Regions from separate parts of the Streptomyces sp. NPDC058637 genome, predicted to be linked through region 2. Evidence: riboswitches for the same ligand, from Rfam matches in the RefSeq annotation. Region 2 holds a riboswitch; each other region holds the start of a gene.

What was found. Region 2 has a riboswitch for cobalamin ahead of ACFWVP_RS04120 (ABC transporter substrate-binding protein). Riboswitches for the same ligand answer to the same signal wherever they lie in the genome.
Region 1: another riboswitch for cobalamin. It lies ahead of ACFWVP_RS00530 (prenyltransferase/squalene oxidase repeat-containing protein); the one in region 2 lies ahead of ACFWVP_RS04120 (ABC transporter substrate-binding protein).
Region 3: another riboswitch for cobalamin. It lies ahead of ACFWVP_RS15060 (ribonucleoside-diphosphate reductase subunit alpha); the one in region 2 lies ahead of ACFWVP_RS04120 (ABC transporter substrate-binding protein).
Region 4: another riboswitch for cobalamin. It lies ahead of ACFWVP_RS30875 (cobalamin biosynthesis protein); the one in region 2 lies ahead of ACFWVP_RS04120 (ABC transporter substrate-binding protein).

The regions. Positions count from the first base shown of each region.
Region 1 is NZ_JBHXRD010000001.1:116,014-119,213, forward strand. Features, by position in the region: gene ACFWVP_RS00515 (3-hydroxybutyrate dehydrogenase) at 1-267, opposite strand, end outside; partial or broken gene ACFWVP_RS00520 (esterase) at 505-672, shown strand; gene ACFWVP_RS00525 (hypothetical protein) at 654-1,118, opposite strand; cobalamin riboswitch at 1,326-1,449, shown strand; gene ACFWVP_RS00530 (prenyltransferase/squalene oxidase repeat-containing protein) at 1,556-2,809, shown strand; gene ACFWVP_RS00535 (SCO2322 family protein) at 2,806-3,200, shown strand, end outside.
Region 2 is NZ_JBHXRD010000003.1:84,870-88,069, forward strand. Features, by position in the region: gene ACFWVP_RS04115 (FecCD family ABC transporter permease) at 1-744, opposite strand, end outside; gene ACFWVP_RS04120 (ABC transporter substrate-binding protein) at 816-1,862, opposite strand; cobalamin riboswitch at 1,920-2,107, opposite strand; gene ACFWVP_RS04125 (acyl-CoA dehydrogenase) at 2,393-3,200, opposite strand, start outside.
Region 3 is NZ_JBHXRD010000012.1:170,557-173,756, reverse strand. Features, by position in the region: gene mctP (monocarboxylate uptake permease MctP) at 1-312, shown strand, start outside; gene ACFWVP_RS15065 (GNAT family N-acetyltransferase) at 435-935, shown strand; cobalamin riboswitch at 954-1,112, shown strand; gene ACFWVP_RS15060 (ribonucleoside-diphosphate reductase subunit alpha) at 1,248-3,200, shown strand, end outside.
Region 4 is NZ_JBHXRD010000042.1:7,567-10,766, forward strand. Features, by position in the region: gene ACFWVP_RS30870 (cobyric acid synthase) at 1-461, opposite strand, end outside; gene ACFWVP_RS30875 (cobalamin biosynthesis protein) at 458-1,405, opposite strand; cobalamin riboswitch at 1,546-1,675, opposite strand; gene ACFWVP_RS30880 (hypothetical protein) at 1,824-2,039, opposite strand; gene ACFWVP_RS30885 (anion permease) at 2,052-3,200, opposite strand, start outside.

The DNA.
Region 1 (3,200 bases), on a different contig from region 2:
GTCCGCGTCCGCGGGCAGCGCGTCCACCGCCTCGGCCACGGAGAGATCGGCCACCCAGGCCGTTCCGCCGATCCGCTCGGCCAGGTCCTTCGCCGCCTCCGCGGCCTTGTCCACCACGTGGACATGGGCGCCCGCGGCGGCGAGCACCTGGGCACAGGCCAGTCCGATGCCGCTCGCCGCACCGGTGACCAGGGCGGTGCGTCCGGCCAGGAACCGGTCTGCGGGCGGTGTGGGGGGTGCGTGGTCCGGGGTCCGGGAAGTCTGCATGGGCGTCACCGTAAGGACGTCACCGCCCGCATCACACGGGGTCGGTGCACACACCCTCGGGCGGGGCCATGGTGGCGGCGTACATGGTGCGGGGCGGGCGGCGGGCGGGCGGTCCCCGCCGTTCTCCGCGGCCCGCGGCGGGCGCAAGAGGGGCGCCGCACCCAACGGGAATCGGCGGATGTCCGTCCGCCACACGGGCGGGGCGCTCCCCGGCCCATAGTTTCCGGCCGGTAGGTCGCGCACGTGGCGGCGGGACGGGCCCGCACCCCGGGCGGGTACGTCCACGCGAACGGCTCCGGGCAGCACATGGGCCTGTACAACGTGTTCGTCACGCACACGCTCAGAAAGTCACCGACGGGCCACTTCGTGATCGCCCACTCCGGCTGTCAGGCCGGGTCCTCGTAGTCGCCCCTGATCTCCTCGGGCAGTTCGCAGCCGTCCTCGACCGCGGTGAGCGACACGATCTGCTCCGTGCCGAAGCCGGCCATCGCGTAGTGCCGGGCGTACACCTTCCAGCCCCGCTTGGCGAGGGTGCGGAAGGTGACGTCCTGCTCCGCGTGGCTGGAGACGATCTCCCAGTCCTGCTGGCGCAGCTGCCGCACGGCCGCCTCGAAGGCGTCGGCCGCCCCCGCGGCCGGTGCGTCGCCCATCCAGGGCGCGATGCACTCCTGCCAGTCGCCCGCGGGCAGACCGGCCGTGGAGGTGTCACCGGCGGGAAGTCCCGCGGTCCCGGCGACGGCGGCTATCTCGCCGGTCACCGTCTCCTTGGTGAACGGCACGGTGGGCACGGGCGACGGTTTCGGCGCGGCCCCCTCCTCGCCGACGAGACCGCAGCCCGCGGTCACCGTCATGAATGCACTCACCGCGGCGGCCACGGCCGCCGTTCCTCTTGTACGCACTGGTGCTTCCCGCCCCGGTCGATCCTGTCCACGGGCGCCCGCCCGTTGACCCCCGCCGGAGTTTCGCACGGGCTTTGACCTGCTGGGAAGCCCTTTCCCCGGGATCGCGGCCGGTCCCGTGGGCCGTGCGCCCGGGGAGGGCGCGGAGCGCCCCGGTAGAGTGAGCGGGTCGTCATCATGCCCGTACGGGGGGAAGCCGGTGCGAATCCGGCGCTGGCCCGCAGCCGTCATCCGTCCCCAGGGACGGTCAGCCGGAATGCCCCGTGTGTGAGCGTGACCGGCTCGTGCCACCGGAACCCCGGTGGCCGGCACCGTCGAGGTATACGGGGCCGGAGCCCGGTGCATCCGTGTGCCCGAGCCCGGTCCTCGCAGGAGAGGCCCATCCCGCCATGACCGTACGCCGCCGCGCGGCAGCGCTCGCGATCACCGCCGTGCTCTGTGCCGCCGCCGCCCCCGCGGCGGTCGCCGCCCCGAGCCCGTCCCCCTCTCCGTCGGCGGCGCTGCCGCCGGGTCTGTACGGGACGAAGGACCCCACGTACGACGGCGTGTGGCGCCAGTCGGTGGCCTTCCTGGCGCAGAAGATCGAGCTCGTCACGCCCGCCACGCAGTCGGTGGACTGGCTCGTCGGCCAGCAGTGCGCCGACGGGGCCTTCACCTCGTACCGCGACGCCTCCGTGCCCTGTGACGACAAGACGGTGGCGGACACCAACGCGACCGCGGCGGCGGTCCAGGCCATGGTCGAGCTGGCCGTGCACCGCGAGGTCGTGGACAAGGGCGTCACCTGGCTGAAGTCCGTCCAGAACGAGGACGGCGGCTGGGGCTACAACCCGGGCAGCCCGAGCGACGCCAACTCCACCGCCGTCGTGATCGGGGCACTGGCCCGGGCGGGCGTACCGCTGGCCGCGGTCACGAAGGCGGGCGGCGGCACGCCGTACACGGCGCTGCGGTCGTTCGCCCTGCCGTGCGGGGGGAAGGACGGCGGGGCGTTCGCCTACCAGCCGGACAAGAACGGCAAGCTCACGGCCAACGCGGACGCCACGGCGGCGGCGGTGCTCGGCGCGATGGGCAAGGGCATGGCGGCCGGCACCTCCAACGCGGCGAAGGCGCCCTCCTGCGCCGAGGGCACGGACCTGACCCCGGAGCAGTCCGCGCAGAACGGCGCCTTCCACCTCGCGGGCGCCCTGGCCGGCTCCGGTCATCTGGAGCTGCCGCCGATGCCGGGCGCCGAGGACACCGAGCCGCAGCCGGACTTCGGCAACACCGCCGACGCCGTCGTCGCGCTGGCGGCGTCGGGTCACAAGGACAAGGCGGCCGGAGCGGTCACCTACCTGGAGAAGAACGCGCGGGACTGGGCGAAGGAGGGCGGCCCCGCCGCCACCGCGCAACTGGTACTCGCCGCGCACGCGACCGGGACCGACGCCCGTGACTTCGGGGGCGTCGACCTCGTCGAGCAGCTCAACGCGACGGGCCCGGCGCCCGCCGCGACCGCCGTGCCCTCGCCGACCGCGACCGCGCAGGAGCCGAAGGACACCAGCAGCGACGACGGCGGGCTCGGCGTCTGGTGGCTGGTCGGCATCGGCCTCGCCTTCGGCGCGGGCATCGGGTTCCTGCTCAGCGGACGCCGGAAGAACCAGCAGCTGTGAGGCGCCCGCCGGGCACCGCGGCACTGCTTCTCCTCGTCGGCGCCCTGCTGGTCGTGGCGGCCGCGGGGAGCGCGCGGGCGGCGGGCTACCGCTACTGGTCGTTCTGGGAGGGCGACGGCGGGAAGAACTGGACGTACGCCACGCAGGGCCCGTCCCTGGTGCGGCCCGACGACGGCGCCGTGCAGGGCTTCCGCTTCTCGGTGAGCGAGGACTCCTCGGACTCGGCGCAGCCGCGCCGCGCCCCGGACTTCGGGGCGATCTGCGCGGGCACCCCGGCGAAGGACGGCCTCAAGCGGATCGCGCTGGTCATCGACGCGGGCACGGCGGCGGACGCCCCGCAGGGCGGGACACCGCCCGCGCCGCGCACCGCGTGTGCGCGGGTGGCGCCGGA
Region 2 (3,200 bases):
CAGCGCGGTCGTGCAGAGCAGCACGATCCGGGTGCGGGCGACATGAATGCCCAGGGCCGCCGCCGCGTCCTGTCCGAACGCGAACGCGTCGAGGGTACGGGCGTGTCCCAGGCAGATCAGCAGCGTCACGACGAGCACCGCGGAGCACATCCACACATCGGTCCAGCCGACCCCGCTCAGGGAGCCCAGCAGCCAGAACAGCACGCCCCGGGTCTGTTCGGCGTCGGCGGCCGTCATCACGACGAAGGAGGTGAGCGCGGAGAACAGCTGCATGGCGGCGACGCCGGACAGCACGACCCGGTCGGTCGATCCGCCGAGGGTGTGGCTGAGCAGGAGCACGAGGGCGAACGAGCACAGGGCACCGACGAAGGCCCCGGTGGAGATCGACACCGCTCCGCCGCCGACCCCGAGGACGACGACGACGACCGCTCCGGTGGACGCCCCGGAGGACACGCCGAGGACGAACGGGTCGGCGAGCGGGTTGCGCAGCAGCGACTGCATCACCGTTCCGCACACGGCGAGCCCCGCCCCGCACACCGCGGCGAGCAGGGTGCGGGGCATGCGCAGGTTCCAGATGATGCCGTCCCGGATGGGTGTGAGCCGGGTGTCGCCGAGGCCGAGGTGGGAGGCCACCGCCGACCCCACGTCGGGGACGGAGATGCGGGCGGGCCCGATCGTGACGGCGACCGCGACGGACAGGAGCAGCAGGGCGACGCCGCCGCTCCAGAGCAGTCCGTCGCGCAGGACGCGGACGGGCGCCCTGTCCGGAAGCCCGCCCGGGTCCTGTTCGGTGACGGTCGCTCCCTGGGTGACCGTCACCCGGCGAGCCCGAAGGAGCGCAGCCCGGCGGCGACCGCCTCCACGCCCTCGACGGTGCGGATCGTCGGGTTCATCGCCTGACCGCTGAGGAGGACGTAACGCTTGTTGCGGACCGCGTCCATGTTCTTCGTGGCGGGGTTGGTCTCCAGGAACTCGATCTTCTTCTCGGCGCTCTCGGCGGTCTGCGACCTGCGCGTCAGGTCGCCGATGACGAGGACGTCGGGGTTCCGGTCGGCGACGGTCTCCCAGTTGATCTGGGGCCATTCCTCGCGGGTGTCGTCGAAGACGTTCCTCGCGCCCAGTTCCGCGGTGATGATCCCGGGCGCTCCGCAGCAGCCGGCCAGGTAGGGGGCCTCGGAGTTGGCGAACCAGTAGAGCAGGGTGGTGCCGGAGGCGTCGATGCCCGCGGTGGCCGTCCCGATCCGCTTCCGGAGACCGGCGACGAGCGCGTCGCCCCGCTCCTGTACGCCGAACACCTTGGCCAGGTCGTGGACTTCGCCGTAGACGCTGTCCATGGTGAGCGGCTTCGTACGGGAGCCGTCGCTGCTGCCGGTGTTGTCCTTGGCCGTGCAGTCGGTCGGCGAGAGGTAGGTCGGCACACCGAGCTTCTCGAACTGCTCGCGGGGCGCGACACCGCCCTTGCCGAGTGTCGATTCGAACGAGGCGCTGACGAAGTCGGGTTCCTTGTCGAGGACCTTCTCCGACGAGGGGTTGTTCTCCGCGATGCGGGGTACCGCGGCGTCGGCCTCCTCCAGACCCTTCATCACCGGGTCGGTCCAGGTCGCGGTGCCCACGAGCCGGTCGGCGAGGCCCAGGGAGAACAGGATCTCGGTCGATCCCTGGTTCAGGGAGACCGCGCGGCTCGGTGCGGCCTCGACCGTCACCGTGCGACCGCAGTTCCGCAGCGTCACCGGATATCCGGCGCCGCCGTCCTCCGCGGCCTCTCCGGACGGGCTCGTGTTCCCGCCTCCGCAGGCACCTGTCAGGACAAGTCCCGCGGCGAGCAGGGCGGTTCGGCGTACGGCTCTGGGTATGGACGGCACGGAATCCCTCTGCGTCTCTGGGCTCTTGCGCGAAGCCCGTACGGAATACCGCTCCCGGTACGGAAGCGGGGTGCCAGCAGGTTTTCGGACTCGGGTTCGTCCGGACGGGACGCCTTCCCGGGGCACCCGAGGGTGTCCCAGTGGCTGTGGCCCCGCCCGTCCCCCTCACCGCTGCGCGTCAGCTCCGGATTCTCACCGGATTCCCTGACTCCACGTGGAGTGCGACTGGCGTCTGCAAGCTATCACGCAGCGATCGGGCGGCCCGCACGCGCCGGGAAGGGGTGCGCGGGCGTCCGCCGCACACCCCCGCGCACCTCCCGCGTGGACCGGCCGCCCGTCGTGCCGTCAGCGTGTGCGACGAACCGATTCGCCGCCACCGGCCTGGGGTTTCGTACGCCGGGCGAGCAGGGAGATGGTGCCCCAGTACGCCGGCAGAACGGCCCGCAAGCCGAGGATCTCCACGGCCTCGCGCACGCTCCGGCGGCCCGGGACCATGGTGCCGGGGCGTCCGTGAACCGCTCGTGCGGCGCTCACACCGTGCCCGCCGACGCGAGCGCCGCCCCGGCCTGCCAGGGCCCGTCGGGGTCGTCGTACGCGTCGGCGTAGTCGGGTCCCGCGATCGGCCAGTCCGCGAGCAGTTCGGCGGGCAGCGCGAAGGATTCGGCCAGTTCGGGGGCGTGCGCGGCGACGGCCGCGATCAGCTCCTCGGTGGCGTCGGGCAACTGGTCGACCTGATCGGCGCTCAGGAGACCCGCGGCCAGCAGGTCGCCGCTGTTGCGGGCCACCCATTCGAGGGCGAACAGCCGCTCCAGCTCCGTCAGCCGCTCCCGCGCGGCCCCTCCGGGCAGCGCGGCGCGGGCCTGCGCGAAGGCTTCGGCGGCCTGCCGGTATGCGTGGGCCTCGACTCCGCGCAGGGCGGGCCCGGAGCCCGCGTTCCACCGTGCGAGCCTGTCGTCGTGGGTCGCCGAGAGCACCCGCTCCCTGGCCCGGCCGAACCAGATCTCCTCGACGGCCGCGAGGAGCCTGCCGAGGAAGTACGGATCGGTCAGCTCACCGGGGGTGCGGTCGAGCGGCGTGTCCCACCGGTCGGGGCCGGCCGGGAAGAGGAGGTCCGCGGCCGCCTTGCTGTACAGGGCGACGTTGTCGCCCTCCGCGGTGATGGCGCCCTCCACGCCGGTGACGAGCTCGGCCATGCCGTTGTTCTCCAGCAGCGCCTGCGCACCGCAGCGTTCACGGCACTGGACGATGACGGCGCGTGCCTGCCAGGTGATCCAGGCCTTGGCGACGGCCACGAGCCGCTCCGCCGCCGCCCGGTCCTCCTCGGTGCAGACCTCCCAC
Region 3 (3,200 bases), on a different contig from region 2:
CTGATCGCGGGCTGGGCGGTCGGCATGCTGTACGGCACGGTGGCCGCGTACGGTGTCGCGAGCCCCACCCAGAAGCACTTCGGCGGCTCCTCGAAGGAGATCCCCGGCATCGGGGAGATCGGCTACATCGGTCTCACCGCGTTCGTGCTGAACGTCGTCGTGGTGATCGTGCTGACCTTCGTCCTCAACGCGCTGAAGGCCCCGGCGGGCATCGACGAGACGTCCCCGTCCGACTACACGGCGGACGTGGGCGATCCCGGCGTCCAGAAGAAGCTCCCGCCGGCCACGGTGGGCGCCCCGGGCGGTCACTGACCCCTCGGAGTGATGTGTTCCGTCCCGGTGGGGTCCGCCCCGCCGGGACGGAACCGTGAGCGGGGCACCCCGCCCCGGAAAGAGTGTGCGCCGGGCTCGCCGCCCGGGGCAGACTGACGGTCATGGATGTCTCGATCAGACGGGTCCGCACCGAGGAGCACGAGGCCTTGGGCGAGATGACCGCCCAGGCGTATCTCGGCGACGGACTGCTGGACCTCGGCGCCGACGACCCCTACCTGGAACAGCTGCGTGCCGTCGGGCGGCGGGCCGCGGAGGCTCTGGTGCTGGCCGCGGTGGACGCCGACGGCGAGCTGCTGGGCGGGGTCACCTACGTCGCGCCCGGCAGCCCCTGGGCGGACATCGCGGGCCGGGACGAAGCGGAGTTCCGGATGCTGGCCGTCGCCGCGAAGGCGCGTGGGCGCGGTGCGGGCGAGGCGCTCGTACGGGCCTGCGTCGACCGGGCGCGCGCCACCGAAGGGCTGTCCGGGGTCGTCCTGTCGACCCAGTCGTCCATGGAGGCCGCCCACCGGATCTACCGCCGCCTCGGCTTCGTACGGACCCCGGAGCGGGACTGGAGCCCTGTCCCGGGCTTCACCCTCCTGACGTTCCGCCTGGCCTTCTGACCCGTCGCGACACTACATATGGGGGCTGCCGCAATCGGCGGCCCCCACATGTATGCTCATGCTCGCTGTCGCCGCAGGGGAATCCGGTGCGAATCCGGAACTGTCCCGCAACGGTGTGACCGGTGTGCTTCTGCGCACCCGGAAGTCCGAGGACCTGCCGACAGCGTGTCCGGCTCGACCGAGCCGGATGCCATACGTCCGGGCCTCGCGGAGGGCCGGTGGACGCCGTGCGCCGTGCTGCCCCCACCCGGGCACCGCCCTGCCCGGCATCACCGCTCCCGCCGGCCCCGAGCCGAGCGAGGGATAGCCCCAGTGACCATCGCGCCAGCCGATCCGGTTTCAGCGGTCGATTCAGCCGAGTCCACGCCCGACGGGCCCGGGACCGCACTGCTGCGGACCCTGACCGACCTCACCGTCGATCTGCCCGACACCGACCCCGGGCGGGTCGCCGCCGCCGCGCTGCGAGGCCGCAACGCGCGCTCCGACGAGGCCGAACTGCGCTCGCTGGCCACCGAGGCCGCCGCGGGGCTGATCTCCGAGGACCCCGCCTACTCACGGCTCGCCGCCCGGCTCCTCACCCGCTCGATCGCGGACGAGGCGGCCGGCCAGGGCGCGGTGTCCTTCTCCGCCTCGGTCGCCACCGGTCACCGCGAGGGCCTGATCGCCGACCGCACGGCCGAGTTCGTCACGCTGCACGCGGCGTCCCTCGACGCGCTGGCCGAGCGGGCCCTCGCCGACCGTGCCGACGACCGCTTCGGCTACTTCGGCCTGCGGACGCTGTACAGCCGCTACCTGCTGCGCCACCCGCTCACCCGCCAGGTCATCGAGACCCCGCAGCACTTCATGCTGCGGGTCGCCGCCGGACTCGCCGAGGACACCTCCGCGCACGCCCTGGACGAAGTGGCGGCGCTGTACGGCCTGATGAGCCGTCTCGACTACCTCCCCTCCTCCCCCACGCTCTTCAACTCCGGCACCCGGCACCCGCAGATGTCCTCCTGCTATCTGCTGGACTCCCCGCTGGACGAGCTCGACTCGATCTACGACCGTTACCACCAGGTGGCGCGCCTCTCCAAGCACGCGGGCGGCATCGGCCTCTCGTACTCCCGTATCCGCGCACGCGGTTCGCTGATCCGGGGCACCAACGGGCACTCCAACGGCATCGTGCCGTTCCTGAAGACGCTCGACGCCTCGGTCGCCGCGGTCAACCAGGGTGGCCGCCGCAAGGGCGCCGCCGCCGTCTACCTGGAGACCTGGCACGCGGACATCGAGGAGTTCCTGGAGCTGCGCGACAACACCGGTGAGGACCAGCGGCGTACGCACAACCTCAACCTGGCGCACTGGATCCCGGACGAGTTCATGCGCCGCGTGGACACGGACGGCACCTGGTCGCTGTTCTCCCCGGCCGACGTGCCGGAACTGGTCGACCTGTGGGGCGACGACTTCGACATCGCCTACCGGGCGGCCGAGGCCAAGGGCCTGGCCCGCAAGACCATGCAGGCCCGTGAGCTGTACGGCCGGATGATGCGGACCCTCGCCCAGACCGGCCAGGGCTGGATGACGTTCAAGGACGCCTCCAACCGGACCGCGAACCAGACCGCCGAGCCGGGCCGCGTCGTGCACTCCTCGAACCTGTGCACCGAGATCCTGGAAGTCACCGACGACGGCGAGACGGCCGTCTGCAACCTCGGTTCCGTCAACCTCGGCGCGTTCGTCGCCGGCGGGGAGATGGACTGGGAGCGGCTGGACGCCACCGTCCGTACCGCCGTGACCTTCCTGGACCGCGTGGTCGACATCAACTTCTACCCGACCGAGCAGGCCGGCCGGTCCAACGCCCGCTGGCGCCCGGTGGGCCTGGGCGCGATGGGTCTGCAGGACGTCTTCTTCCAGCTGCGGCTGCCCTTCGACTCGCCGGAGGCCCGCGCACTGTCCACGAGGATCTCCGAGCGGATCATGCTCGCCGCGTACGAGGCCTCCTGCGACCTCGCGGAGAAGTCCGGCCCGTTGCCCGCCTGGTCCGAGACCCGCGCCGCCCGCGGCGTGCTGCACCCCGACCACTACGACACCGAGGTCAACTGGCCGGAGCGCTGGGACGCGCTGCGCGCCCGCGTCGCGAGGACGGGGATGCGCAACTCCCTGCTGCTCGCCATCGCCCCGACCGCGACGATCGCCTCGATCGCCGGTGTGTACGAGTGCATCGAGCCGCAGGTCTCCAACCTCTTCAAGCGCGAGACCCTCAGCGGTGAGTTCCTCCAGGTCAACGCGTAC
Region 4 (3,200 bases), on a different contig from region 2:
TTCACGATGTCCGTACGCCGCAGATTGATCTCGGCCGGACTGCCGGCCCCCTCGCAGATCACGGCGTCATACGTGCCCCGGAGCTGCTCCAGACAGTCCACGACCGTCCCGAACAGGGCTTCCTGGCGCCCCCCGTGATAGCCGCGCGCACTCATCTCACCGACCGGCCTCCCCATCAGGACCACCTGACTGGAACGGTCGCCGCCGGGCTTCAGCAGCACCGGATTCATCAGCGCGGTCGGCTCCACCCGGGCGGCCTGCGCCTGCATCGCCTGGGCGCGGCCGATCTCGGCACCCTCACGGGTGACGAAGGAGTTCAGCGACATGTTCTGGGCCTTGAACGGCGCGACCTTCACCCCCCGGCGCACCAGCCACCGGCAGATCCCCGCCGTGACGACGCTCTTGCCCGCGTCCGAGGTGGTCCCCGCGACCAGCAGTCCGCCGCCCGGTCCTGCGCTCATGCCCGACCCCTCCGTCCCACGGCCAGCCGCCCGGCCACACACACGCCGAGGGCCAGCACACTCACGCGGCGCGACAGCCGCACCGCGCGTTCGATGTCCGCGACCCGCACGTCCCGGCCCGCCTCCCCGTTGAGCACGGGCCGGTGCTCGACCCGTCCGCCGTACGCGAGGGTCCCGCCGAGCCGTACACCGAGCGCACCGGCGAACGAGGCCTCGACCGGGCCCGCGTTGGGGCTCGGATGCTTCCCGGCGTCGGCCCGCCAGGCCCGTACGGCCGCGCGCGGCTTTCCCCCGGAGGCCGCCGCGAGCACGGCCGTGAGGCGCGCGCCGGGCCAGCCGGCGAGGTCGTCGAGCCGGGCGGAGGCCCAGCCGTAGCGCAGGTGGCGCGGCGACCTGTGACCGACCATGGCGTCCAGGGTGTTGACGGCCCGGAACCCGACCAGGCCGGGCACCCCGCCCAGCGCACCCCACACCAGGGCCCCCACGACGGCGTCGGAGGTGTTCTCGGCGACGGACTCCACCACCGCGCGGGCGATCTGCCGCCCGTCGAGGGAGTACGGGTCACGGCCGCACAGGTGCGGCAGCCGCTCCCGGGCCAGCTCGATGTCACCGGCGGCGAGAGCGCCGCCGATGGCGCGGGCCTCGCGGCCCAGCGACGTACCGCCGACGACGGACCAGGTGGCGGCGGCGGTCAGGGCCACGGCCGCGGCGGGACGGTTCCGTACGGCGCGGGCGGCCAGGGCGGCGGCGCCGGCGGCGCCCCCGGCGCAGACCAGCGCGTGCAGGGCGCCCCGGCCGCGGTCGTCGCGCCACAGCCGGTTCTCGACGCCTGCCGCGGCCCGCCCGAAGGCGGCGACGGGATGGCCCCGCCGGGGATCACCGAGCAGCAGGTCGCCGATCAGACCGGCGGCGGCGCCGTACGCGAAGATGCGGTCGGCTCGCACGGCTCAGCCGGCCGTCGCGCCTCGGAGGACCTTCGTCACGGGTGGCGCAACGGGTGATGCAGGGACCGACGCACGGCAGCCAGGCATGGCAGATGTCCTCACTCAGGGTCCGCGCCCTGGTTCGACGTGACCGGCGACGAGAGTCTCCTGGCTTCCGGATCCGCGGCTTCCCCGGCCTTCCGGCCCGCGATGGCGGGCCGTGACCTCCATGAGGGGGCTGCTCCCCGGTGACAGTGGCGGGACCGCGCCGGATTCGCACCGGCTTCCTCTCCTGTCGCCGTAAACGGCTCCGGCAGTCCACCACGCCCCGCGAACGCCCGTCAACCTGCCGTTGACCTGCGAGGCTTCAGTGTGCGCAGACGCACACCGGGCCGGACACACAGGTGTGTGTCCGGCCCGGTGCGACCACCTGCGGTGGTCAGGCGACGATCAGATAGATCCCGTACGCCACGGCCGCCACGCACAGCGCGAAGGAGGCGTACGCGCCGGAGCGCGTCATCACGGAGGAGGCGCCCCCCGCCGTCGGCGCCTTGGCGAGACCGATGATGCCGAGGGTGAAGAGGCCGACCAGTGCGACGGTGACCACGAGGCTGACGCCGAAGACGGAAGCGAGAGCTGCCCAGTCGATGTTCATGCGGATCTGTCCTTACACCGTGGCCGGTCGGGCCGGGTCGGCCGGGGTTCCGGCCGTCGGGGCCGGGGCCGGGATGGTGGTCTTGAGGTCCGGGACGCCGGAGCCGACGGGCGGCGGGCTGACGGCCGCGATGGCGGTGGTGACGACACCCGCGGGCTCGGCGTCGGTCGCGTTGACGTTGGTGTGGTCGACCGGCTTGCGGCGCGACAGCGTCCAGATGGCTCCGGAGCCCGCCACGAGGAGCACCGCGACGACGCCGACGCCCCACGGGCCCTGCTTCGTGAGGAACTCCGCGCCCGCGCCGATCAGACCGGCGGCCGGCAGGGTCAGGCCCCAGGCGACGAACATCCGGGTGGCGGTGGACCAGCGGACCACGCCGCCCTTGCGTCCGAGGCCCGCGCCCATCACGGCGCCGGAGCAGGACTGGGTGGTGGAGAGCGAGAAACCGAGGTGCGAGGAGGCCAGGATGACGGTGGCCGCACTGGTCTGGGCGGCGAAGCCCTGCGGCGGCCTGAGGTCGGTGAGGCCGCTGCCCATGGTGCGGATGATGCGCCAGCCGCCGAGGTAGGTGCCCATCGCGATGGCGATACCGGCGGAGGCGATGACCCAGACCGGCGGGTTGGAGCCGGGGGCGAGGACGCCGCCGGTGACCAGGGCCAGGGTGATGATGCCCATCGTCTTCTGCGCGTCGTTGGTGCCGTGGGCGAGGGAGACGAGACCGGCCGAGGCGATCTGGCCTGCCCGGTAGCCCTTGGCGGTCGACTTCAGCTGCGCCTCGTCGGTGATCTTCCGGTTGAGGCGGTACGTCAGCTTCGTGGCCAGCAGCGCGGCCAGACCGGCGACGAGAGGGGCGGCGATCGCGGGCAGCAGGACCTTGGTGACGACGGTCCCGCCGTTGATGGAGGACCAGCCGGCCGACATCACCGCGGCGCCGATGAGCCCGCCGAAGAGTGCGTGGGACGAGCTGGAGGGCAGGCCCACCAGCCAGGTCAGGAGATTCCACAGGATGGCGCCGACGAGCGCCGCGAAGATGACCTCGGTTCTGAGGCCGTTCTCGTTGATGATCCCGCCGGAGATCGTCTTGGCGACCTCCACCGACAGGAACGCGCCGACGAGGTTGAGAACGGCGGACATGGCCACCGCTGTCTTGGGCTTGAGGGC